3 linked regions of the Thalassoroseus pseudoceratinae genome follow. The main gene of each other region encodes a partner of the protein of the gene in region 2 in a complex. Links are inferred from orthologs where the notes say so. Each region holds a gene or a part of one and is shown on either strand. Other genes may lie near its edges.

Region 1 (3,284 bases), on a different replicon or contig from region 2:
AATGGTCGTCTTGATGCCTTCGATTTCGAATTCGTCGAGGGCACGACGCATGCAAGCAATGGATTCGGCTCGGCTCTCTCGGTGCACGATGAGTTTGCCGATCATCGAATCGTAGTACGGCGGGACGAAATATCCCTCGTGGACATGGGAATCAAACCGAACACCGGGCCCACCTGGCAAACGGAGTTTGGTGATTCGTCCTGGTGAGCCACGGAAGTCGTTGTCGGGATCTTCGGCATTGATCCGAACTTCGATAGCCGATCCGTTGCACTCGATATCACGTTGACGCAGGGACAATTCCTCACCGGCGGCCACTCGAATCTGCTGTTTGATTAGGTCGATTCCCGTGACTTGCTCCGTCACCGGGTGTTCGACTTGAATCCGGGCATTCACTTCGATGAAGTAATATTGGTTGTCTTGGTCGACGAGGAACTCGACGGTTCCCGCATTGTAGTAACCGGCCGTTTGAACCAACCGAACGGCGGACTTGCAGATATCTTGTCGGACGGCCAACGGCAGATTCGGTGCGGGTGATTCTTCAACGAGTTTTTGGTGCTTCCGCTGCAAGGAACAATCACGTTCCCAGAGGTGAACCGCATTCCCATGTTGGTCGGCCAGAATCTGGACTTCGACGTGACGCGGACGCTCGATGTATTTTTCGAGATAAACACCGGCGTTTTTGAACGCCTTTTCCGCTTCCTGTGCGGCTTGCTTCACACCGGCTTTCAAGCTGATATCGTTCCGGGCAACTCGCATGCCCTTCCCACCACCACCAGCGGTGGCTTTGATCAAGACCGGATAACCAATCCGCTCCGCCGTCTCCAATGCTTCTTGCTCAGTCGTCAGAAGGCCATCGCTACCCGGCACGGTGTGGACGTTCGCTGACTCCGCGATTTCCCGCGCGGTGACTTTATCACCAAGTTTGGCCATCGCTTCGTGCGGTGGTCCGATGAAGGCAATTTTGCAATCCCGGCAGACTTCCGCAAAGTGGGCATTCTCGGAAAGAAACCCGTACCCGGGGTGGATCGCCTGGACATTTCCGACCTCGGCGGCCGAAATGATCTGCTTGATGTTCAAGTAGCTGTCCGATGCGGACGCCGGGCCGATGCAATAAGCCTCGTTCGCCAAACTCAGATAGTGCGCGTCGCGATCGCCTTCACTGTAGACCGCAACGGTTTCGATGCCCATCTCACGACAGGCTCGAATGATTCGCAGGGCGATTTCGCCTCGGTTGGCCACCAAAATGCGTTGGAACATGATTTCTCGACGACGTCGGTCGCGGCTCTGGAATTTCGCGGACAGTCACAGGGTTACGGGGTGACTCGGAACAGGGGTGTTCCGTATTCGACAGCTTCGCCGTTCTCGACGAGAACCTCTGCGATGGTCCCGCTGAGGCCTGCTGGAATTTGATTGAACACCTTCATGGCTTCGATAAGACAAACCGTGGTATCCGGTTCGACCCGCGAGCCAACTTGCACGAACGGTGGGTCATCCGGTGAGGCAGCCGTGTAGAAGGTTCCGACGGCTTCCGCCTTGATGACCATGCCAGGTTTCGCCGGTTCGGCTTCCCCTGCTGCGGGCGCACTGGCTGCCGGTGTCGGTGCAGGTGCCGCTGGTGCGGGAGCTGGTGTTGCAAACGCAGCCGGTGTCGTCTGGTAGACCTCTTGCGGTCCCCGCTTGAGATGCCAGCGTTCTCGACCACGTCGGAGCGAAACTTCTGTCAGTTCGTGCTTTTCCATCATCTCGACCAACTCTCGGAGTTTATCGAGATCGAACGAACCGCTTTCCGAAGCCTGTGGCGAGTCGTTGTGCTCCTGATCCATTTTTCTGCCTCTTTGACTCTCGTTTTCCGCTGCCTGATGATTACAGAGCCACAACCGCCTCATCCCACTGTTTGGGAACGGACGTCAACACTTCGTAGCCGTCTTTCGTGACGAGTACGTCGTCTTCGATCCGCACTCCACCCCAGTGTGGGATGTAAATTCCCGGCTCAACGGTAATCACCATGCCCGGTTTTAATTCCGCTTTCTCAACCGGTGACATTCGCGGTGATTCATGGATGTCCAAGCCGATGCCGTGACCTAATCCATGACCAAACCGAGAACCAAAACCGGCGTTTTCGATCACATTTCGGGCTGCCGCGTCCACTTCGTGGCACGGGACTCCCGGTCGAATCGCTTCGATGGCCTGAAGTTGGGCTTCTAAAACGACCTGGTAGATCTTCCGCAGTTTCGCCGGAACTTTACCGGTCACCAAAACTCGCGTCAAGTCACTTCGATAGCCACTCGGAGCAGTCGCCCCCCAATCGACGAGCACGAAGCCCGCTTCACTGATCTGCTGTGTTCCCGGATGTGCATGAGGCAACGCCGCCGTTGCGCCAACGCCGACAATCGGTGGGAACGCCAGCCCCGGCGAACCGAGTCGTCGGACCGTATGTTCCAAATCGTGTGCCACTTCCAACTCGGTGGCTCCCGGTCGCAGCGTAGCTTTAAGGGCATCGAAACCGCGTTCGGCCAATAGGACCGCACGTCGAATTTCCTTAATTTCCTGGGCGTCCTTGATGGCTCGAAGTTCTTCGACCAACCCCGTGAGCGGCACCAAATCGGTTGATTCCGTAGCCTCGTCGAAGGCGGAATATTGAGCGAACGTCATCGCATCACTCTCGAAACCGAGGGACGTCCACCCCAATTTGCCGACCAACTCCCCGAGTTTGTCGGTCATTTTTTCCCGATTGGTACGGATCACCGTTTCCAACCCCGGGCACTCATCCAAAATTTGGGTTTCGTAGCGGGTATCGCTGACGAGTATTGTCCGATCGCGATCGACGAGCAAAGTCGATGAGTCGCCGGTGAAGCCTGTCAGATACGACACATTGGTTTCGTTCGTGACCAAGAGTCGAGGAGCATCCGCCTTCCGCAATGCTCGCAAAAGTTTGTCGCGACGTTTTTGATACCGATCCGTTGCCATTTCGGCCCTTCGAAGTGTGTCGTGTCCACGGTTGATGAGTTCGGTCGGGTGATCCTACGAAAGTTTTCCTGTGTCTCGCTACCGACTTCGGCGAGTTTTTCCGTTCAAACCGCCAGCCGACTGGTCACCGCGTTGCCCATCTTCTAATAATGAGGTGGAAGCCAATCTATTTGGCTTCTGCTGGGGGAGCGTGGTCGAAACATAGCCGCCAGCGATTCTGATGGCGTTTGAGGACACCAAAATCATGACGGATGCAAAACGCAGCGAATTTAATATGGTCGAAAAAGCCGTGGAGTCGTTGCGCGCGGGGAAAATGG
Region 2 (3,248 bases):
CTCGCGAGCGGCTTTGTTCGTGAACGTCACCGAGAGAATGCGTTCCGCTGGCGTCCCGTTTCGGATCAGTTCGGCCATCCGGTAAGTGATGACGCGAGTCTTTCCTGTCCCCGCTCCGGCCAACACCAACAACGGTCCGGAATTCGTCAAAACCGCCTCACGTTGCGGCGGATTCAATTCGGCAAGATGCTGCATGGAAACAGACAGGAAGAGAGGTCGCGATGGGAGAGGGGGAAGAACTACGAGCGTTGTTTGGAGGTCGTCAGACCGGTGGCGGTGCGTGCGTGAACCGTTCGCAAAGCTTCCAATAACCGCGTCATCGACGACCACCGATCGTCCGGTCGTGCGGCGATGGCTTTCATCAGAACCTCGGCTAACTCAGCGTCGATTTTGGGGCAATGCTCTTGAATGGGTGTTGGCGGGCTGTTGATCGCCTGGACCACCGCCTCGAACGAACTCGACTTCAGTTTCCAAGGGAAGTTCTTGGTAAACATTTCGTAGGTCGTAATCCCAAACGAATAGACATCGATCCGCTGATCCGTGGGCTGCCGTTTCACGAGTTCCGGTGCCATATACTGAGCGGTCCCCGTGCGGTTGCCCGGCTTGCGAAAGTCGGGGGTATTCGGCACGACGAGCCCAAAGTCGATCAGCTTGACCACATTGTTCTCGTCCACCATGACGTTTCGCGGGCAGATGTCTCGGTGAATCCAGTTTTCCCGATGGAAGTATTCGATCGCCTGACCAAGTTGAATTGCGAATTCCAGGCGTTTTTTCTGGAGCAACTTGCTCTGATTGAGCACATGGAAACTGAGCCCGCTCCCCTCGATGTACTCCATGACCAGAAATTGTTCCGCGTCGCGAGTCCAACCGTGTTCGAGGGTACGAACAACATTGGGATGCTTAAGCTGCATCGCAATTTCACCCTCGGATGGGCGATCGAGACCTTTGAACCGAGCCTCCAGCTTCTCGGTTTTTTCCTTGTCGAGAACCTTCAACGCGACCGTCCGACCGGTGGTGTAGTCGATCGCCTTCCAGACCTTCGACATCGTTCCTTGGCCGACACGTCCCACTTTGTTGAAGCGGGAGTCGATGTCTGTCTTGGTGATTTTCTTCCCGCCGCCCAGGAGCTTCTTGAAAAAATCGATCACAAGACAGAATCCCGTCAGAATTCAATATCGGTCGAGGTCAATTATTGGCCGCAATAGTCGAAGATCCGGGCGATCTCGCTGCGGAGATCTCTCCGTGCGACAATCCGATCCACGAAACCATGTTCCAATAGGAATTCGCTGGTTTGGAAGTCTTTCGGGAGTGGCTGTTTCACCGTAGCCTCGACAACGCGTGGGCCGGCGAATCCCACGAGGGCTTTCGGTTCAGCAATGATAATGTCGCCCAACGACGCGAAACTCGCTGCCACCCCGCCCATTGTGGGGTTCGTCAGAACGGAGATAAACAATCCGCCCGCTTCGTGAAACCGTGCGAGCGCGGCGGACACTTTCCCCATTTGCATCAACGAGAGAATGCCTTCATGCATTCGGGCACCGCCACCGGAACCGCTGACAATGACGACCGGCAACTTTCGCTTCGTTGCACTTTCGATGGCCCGCGTGAGCTTCTCGCCGACAACCGACCCCATACTCCCCATGATGAATGCGGAGTCTGTCAATCCGAACACCAGCGGGCGACCACGCATGTAACCGCGTCCGACAACGCAAGCGTCTTTCAACCCGGTTTTCTTCTGTTCAGCGATCAGACGCTCGGCATAGGGCTTCTTGTCTTTGAAGCCCAGAGGGTCACTGGGAGACAGCTCCGAAAACCATTCTTCGAAACTATCTTCATCCAAGAGCTGCGCGATTCGAGTTTGAGCCGGCACGTAGAAGTGATGGTCGCACTCGGGGCAGACTCCCAAATTCTGTTCGACTTGCTTCCGGAATACCGTCGCACGGCAACCATCGCAACGAATCCACAACCCCTCGGGCACGCCCCGTTTTGGACGCTTCACGGGCCGGTTCCCTTCAACATTCGATGGACTGCTTGGTGCCGAATTCTCAATTGAAGTTGTGGCAGTTGGTTCGGTTTGTGGTCCCCCACTCACGGCGAATCCTTTCCATGCGGGCGTGCCTCTTCAGTCACGGGAGCGCTGTCCCCGGAGACCCCCACAGGCGTCAAATATTCCGGCAATGATTCCGCAATGGTGCCACTGGACTCCACGAACTCCAAACGAGGAGCCGCATGGCATTGGCAATTCGGTTCGGGCATTTCCAAACGCTCTTTTCGAACGATCGAGGCGATAATCGTCGCCAACGGTTCGGCGACAACAATTCCCATCACCTTACGTTTCTTGAGCGGCTTCCGCAACACCCGGCGAACCCGTTCCAATGCCTCGGGGACGGTTTCCCCCTCCGGTGGGCAAATGGTTTCCGGGGAATCCTGCCATTGTTTGTAGGCTTTGGGATACTTGTGGCGAACGTCATCAATTTGCAGACCTTGCCAAAGCCCTTGGTCGAGGTTTCTCAGGTCCTCAGACAATTTGACCGAAATCCCCAACTCATCGGCGATGGCTTCGGCTGTCCGCCGAGACGCTTCACTGGGATCTGCGTAAAGGACTTCGAGTGGGCATTCCGCCAGTTGGGAAACGACCTCCTCGACTTGTTGGAGTCCGCGCGGATTCAATGGGATATCAAGCGCCCCCTGAATCCGGTTCTGCTCGGCGAAATCCGTGCATCCGGGCCGAATGATGACGACCTGTGGCATGGCTTAATTCACAAGAGAGAAAACTGACATGTGGCAGGCCGACTTGCACTGCTCCCTGTCCACTTGGGTCAGTCTGAAAATTGTTGCGGAGCCGTCAACTCGGGAACGCTGACCGAGAAATGACGACCGGCGATGATGTTCGAATTGATCGGCTGGCGATTCTTGTTGTCCGAGATGACTGCGAAGAGTCCTAAACCTCACTCGTTTGAGCCAGGACGAACTCACGACGTTGAAAACTAAAACAGATCTAACTCGATTCGGCTTCCGATTTCAACATTTTAATCGCTCCCGAATAATCATTGGTATTGAAGATGGCACTGCCGACCACAAAGGTGTCGGCCCCAGCGTTGGCTGTTTGACCCGTGGTTCCCGAACCGATTCCGCCATCAACCGACAATCGCACGCCGCCGGGCAGAATTTTGCGGAGTTCTGTCAACTTATCCAAGGCCGACGGCATAAACTTCTGGCCACCAAACCCCGGTTCAACACTCATGACC
Region 3 (3,185 bases), 990 kb from region 2 along the record:
GACTGGAATTGCTCCAAAGTCGCGGCGTGCTGTCGAACTTTAACGGACGTATGCGGACGCACCCAAGCGTCCGGGGCGGTGGATGTCTGCTGATCGGGCCATTTCAGATGAAATGCCAGTGCATTGAATTCATGGTTCCCCATCAGGGCGATCGCCGATTCCGCGTTGACCATCGCCCGGACAATTCGCAGGGTTTCGGCAATCTGCGGACCACGATCGATGTAATCGCCAAGGAACACCGCTCGACGTGTGGGATGACGGAAAACGCCGTCGGATTCAACGTACCCCAATTGTTCAAGCAACCGAACCAGAGCGTCGGCATGCCCGTGAATATCTCCGATCAAATCGTACACGAAATTCCTGATCCTTCTGCAATGGCCCACATTATTGGGAACGCTTGGGGGCTGCGTTTCGCGTCATCAAACAAGACCACGCCAACGGTCCCTCAACACCACCCGCATCTTCGAGATGAATTTCCCGCAAAAAACCGATATCGAACCACTCGGACCAGTCCGTGCGAATTTCATCAGCCGACAAACGGGGCGGTCCACCCGAACCGGGAGCGTTGGAGTTCCCCGTGATCATTAACAATTGAGTTCCCTGACGACAGGCAGACAGGACGGTTTCCTGAAATCCCGGCAGATCAATCTTCCGGACACAGTGGTAGCATCCCCGATCGAACAGGAAATCAAAAGGAGTTTCCACAAAGGAAAGGTCGGTGATGTCACCGCACTGCCAGTTGACCGACACACCATTGGCATCCGCTTTCTTTTGAGCAAATTCCAAGGCTGTTGGCGATAGATCGACAGCCGTCACGTGGAATCCACGTTCTGCCAATGCAACGGCGTTGGTGCCGGTTCCGCAGCCGAGTTCGAGGGCCGATCCCGGTGGAATCGCTTGTTCATCAAGAACCCGCAGGAGTTCACGTGAAGGCAACCCAGAATCCCAGGGCATGTCTCCTGTTCGGTAACGTTTGTCCCAATCTCGTGGTTTTTCGGTCATTGTTGCGGGAGCTGATGCCGGGAATTGGTCGGGATGTTTTCAATCGGTCGAGTGACTGCTATTCTATCGAGACGCTTCCTTGATAACAGAGACTTGGGTTCCCGGATCCGCCAGAAATTGAACGACTATGGCTCCTATCAACATCCTGCCTTTTGAGCGTCCCATTTACGAGTTGGAACAACAGCTCGAAATTCTCGAAAATCAGCCTGATCCCACGCCTGGCACGAAAGACGCCATCCGCAACATGCGGGTCGAAATCGCTCGGATGAAACGAGAGATCTTCGAGAACCTCGATCCGGCAGAGGTTTGTTTGGTTTCGCGTCATGGGAACCGTCCGCAAACTTTGGACTATCTGGAGTTGGTTTTCGACGAGTTCGTGGAGCTTCACGGCGATAAAGCGTTCGGCGACGATCGGGCAATCGTGACCGGTTTCGCCAAGTTGGATGACCACAAAGTTCTTCTCGTCGGCCAACAAAAAGGCCGTACGCTGAAGGAACGGAATCAGTGCTACTACGGCTGTGCCCATCCGGAGGGGTATCGCAAAGCACTGTCCAAAATGCAGTTGGCGGCGAAGTTTCAAGTGCCGATCATCTGTCTGATTGATACACCCGGTGCTTATCCAGGTGTGGACGCCGAGGAACGCGGTATTTCCTACAACATCGCGTTGAACCTGCGAGAAATGTCGATGCTCAACACGCCGATCGTGTGCGTGGTGATCGGCGAAGGTGGGTCGGGCGGTGCATTGGGGATCGGCATTGGCGATCATATCGCTGTCTTGCAGTTCGCGTATTATTCAGTGATTAGCCCAGAAGGCTGTGCCGGTATTCTTTGGAAAGGCGTTGAACACAAAGACAAAGCCGCCAAAGCTCTCCGGTTCACGGCTCCCGATCTTGCACAGCTTGGCGTGATCGACGAAGTCATCTCCGAGCCATTGGGCGGAGCACACCGCGATCACCGGGCGATGGCCACCATGTTGCGGGGATCACTGAACGCCGCACTCAAAGAGTTGTACACGATCCCCAAAGACGAACTGCTCAATCGCCGATACGAGAAGTTCCGCCGATTCGGTGTTTTCGAAGAAGGTGGAGACCCGGCCGCGGCGTAGGTTCGGAATCGTCGCCGAGATTCGACTAACCAAGCGGACGCAGGTACCACCACCACAAGGCGGCGACTTCGTGCATGACGTGTCGCCAACGAACCTGGTGAGTGGTTCTGTGCAGTGGTACTGGCAACACGGTGAAACCAGCTTGTTGCAATCGTAGTTTGGCGCGTGGAAGGCTGTACGCATCCGTGACAACCGCAAGCCGGCGGAAGTTCTGCTCGTTTGCATAATAAATCGCGGATTCGAGCGAGGTCTCAAGCGAGTTGCCGACGAACTGTCGCACCGATGATTCCTCGTCAGCGCGTGTGAGCGTAAGAACATCGGGCTTCGGCGATGATTGCTGGGATCGGCAAAGAACCACCTGCAATCCCGGTTGATGCCCGACCATCTCGTTCGCCATATTCAGCCGACGGTCCAATTCATGGGATGGCAGTGCGTGCCAGTCATCTTGGAACCCGAGCACGACGATCACATCCGCTGAATTATCTGACGGACATGCCCCAACGCAGTGCATCTGAGCGAGCGGGAAGCCTGCAAAGCACACACAGACCGCGAATGCTGCGATACCCCCGTCTCTCCAAGGACGCCCGACAACTCGCCGACCAGCCAACAATCCGGCCAGAACGGTTGCAGCGTAGGCGGCCATTTGCAGGGAGAGCGGAAACAGGACGCGGTTGGGTTGTAACGGAGACGCAGTAATTCGGTAGTGTTGGAAGGTCCGTTCCAACGCGAACGCGAAGACGATCAGCAATCCACAGATCGTCAGTAGACGCATGGGAAGTGGAAACCGTGGGGCAACGGCGAACCCGATCAGGAGCATCGCCGCAAGCGACAGGCCAGCTCGTGCGATTGGGCGGGCGACAATAACGCCGTCCATCCACCAGAATGTTGCATGCGGACCAACTTGGCGAAAGTCCCCTAGCAAGTTGAGCCAAGCCATTGTACCCAAGAATAGCGCCACACCCCGTGAGACGGCCAACCACGCAGGAGCTGGTGCAATCGGAGTATCTGACGATTCAACTGGGAGGGCTTCGGATTCCATTCCGTTCGACCGATCCGGTCCAATGATTTGATGGGTGGG

The links. Proteins that work in one complex are often made in the same cells at the same time.
Region 1: the proteins of accD (region 2) and accB are in contact, whole or in part, in a solved structure (PDB 8UXZ), measured with the Escherichia coli proteins. The link is inferred for Thalassoroseus pseudoceratinae from one-to-one orthologs.
Region 3: the proteins of accD (region 2) and G6R38_RS00730 are in contact, whole or in part, in a solved structure (PDB 8UXZ), measured with the Escherichia coli proteins. The link is inferred for Thalassoroseus pseudoceratinae from one-to-one orthologs.

What each region holds. Positions count from the first base shown.
Region 1 is NZ_JAALXT010000002.1:279,966-283,249, reverse strand. Bases 68-2,920 are described here. They hold accB (acetyl-CoA carboxylase biotin carboxyl carrier protein), read right to left. Parts: upstream 1,824-2,920; coding sequence 1,311-1,823; downstream 68-1,310. Other genes in these bases: G6R38_RS06745 (M24 family metallopeptidase), read right to left, coding at 1,864-2,920; accC (acetyl-CoA carboxylase biotin carboxylase subunit), read right to left, coding at 68-1,257. In the rest of the region: more of accC, read right to left, coding at 1-67; more of G6R38_RS06745, read right to left, coding at 2,921-2,967; ribA (GTP cyclohydrolase II), read left to right, coding at 3,212-3,284. UniProt on the Escherichia coli protein: This protein is a component of the acetyl coenzyme A carboxylase complex; first, biotin carboxylase catalyzes the carboxylation of the carrier protein and then the transcarboxylase transfers the carboxyl group to form malonyl-CoA.
Region 2 is NZ_JAALXT010000001.1:1,199,630-1,202,877, forward strand. Bases 121-2,937 are described here. They hold accD (acetyl-CoA carboxylase, carboxyltransferase subunit beta), read right to left. Parts: upstream 2,051-2,937; coding sequence 1,190-2,050; downstream 121-1,189. Other genes in these bases: G6R38_RS04405 (ATP-dependent helicase), read right to left, coding at 121-195; G6R38_RS04410 (serine/threonine protein kinase), read right to left, coding at 240-1,148; G6R38_RS04420 (histidine phosphatase family protein), read right to left, coding at 2,089-2,751. Also shown: more of G6R38_RS04405, read right to left, coding at 1-120; rpe (ribulose-phosphate 3-epimerase), read right to left, coding at 2,999-3,248.
Region 3 is NZ_JAALXT010000001.1:206,136-209,320, reverse strand. The notes cover bases 365-3,118. They hold G6R38_RS00730 (acetyl-CoA carboxylase carboxyltransferase subunit alpha), read left to right. Parts: upstream 365-1,129; coding sequence 1,130-2,107; downstream 2,108-3,118. Other genes in these bases: G6R38_RS00725 (YdcF family protein), read right to left, coding at 2,133-3,118; G6R38_RS00735 (class I SAM-dependent methyltransferase), read right to left, coding at 385-1,002. Outside these bases: G6R38_RS00740 (metallophosphoesterase), read right to left, coding at 1-353; more of G6R38_RS00725, read right to left, coding at 3,119-3,185. UniProt on the Escherichia coli protein: Component of the acetyl coenzyme A carboxylase (ACC) complex. First, biotin carboxylase catalyzes the carboxylation of biotin on its carrier protein (BCCP) and then the CO(2) group is transferred by the carboxyltransferase to acetyl-CoA to form malonyl-CoA.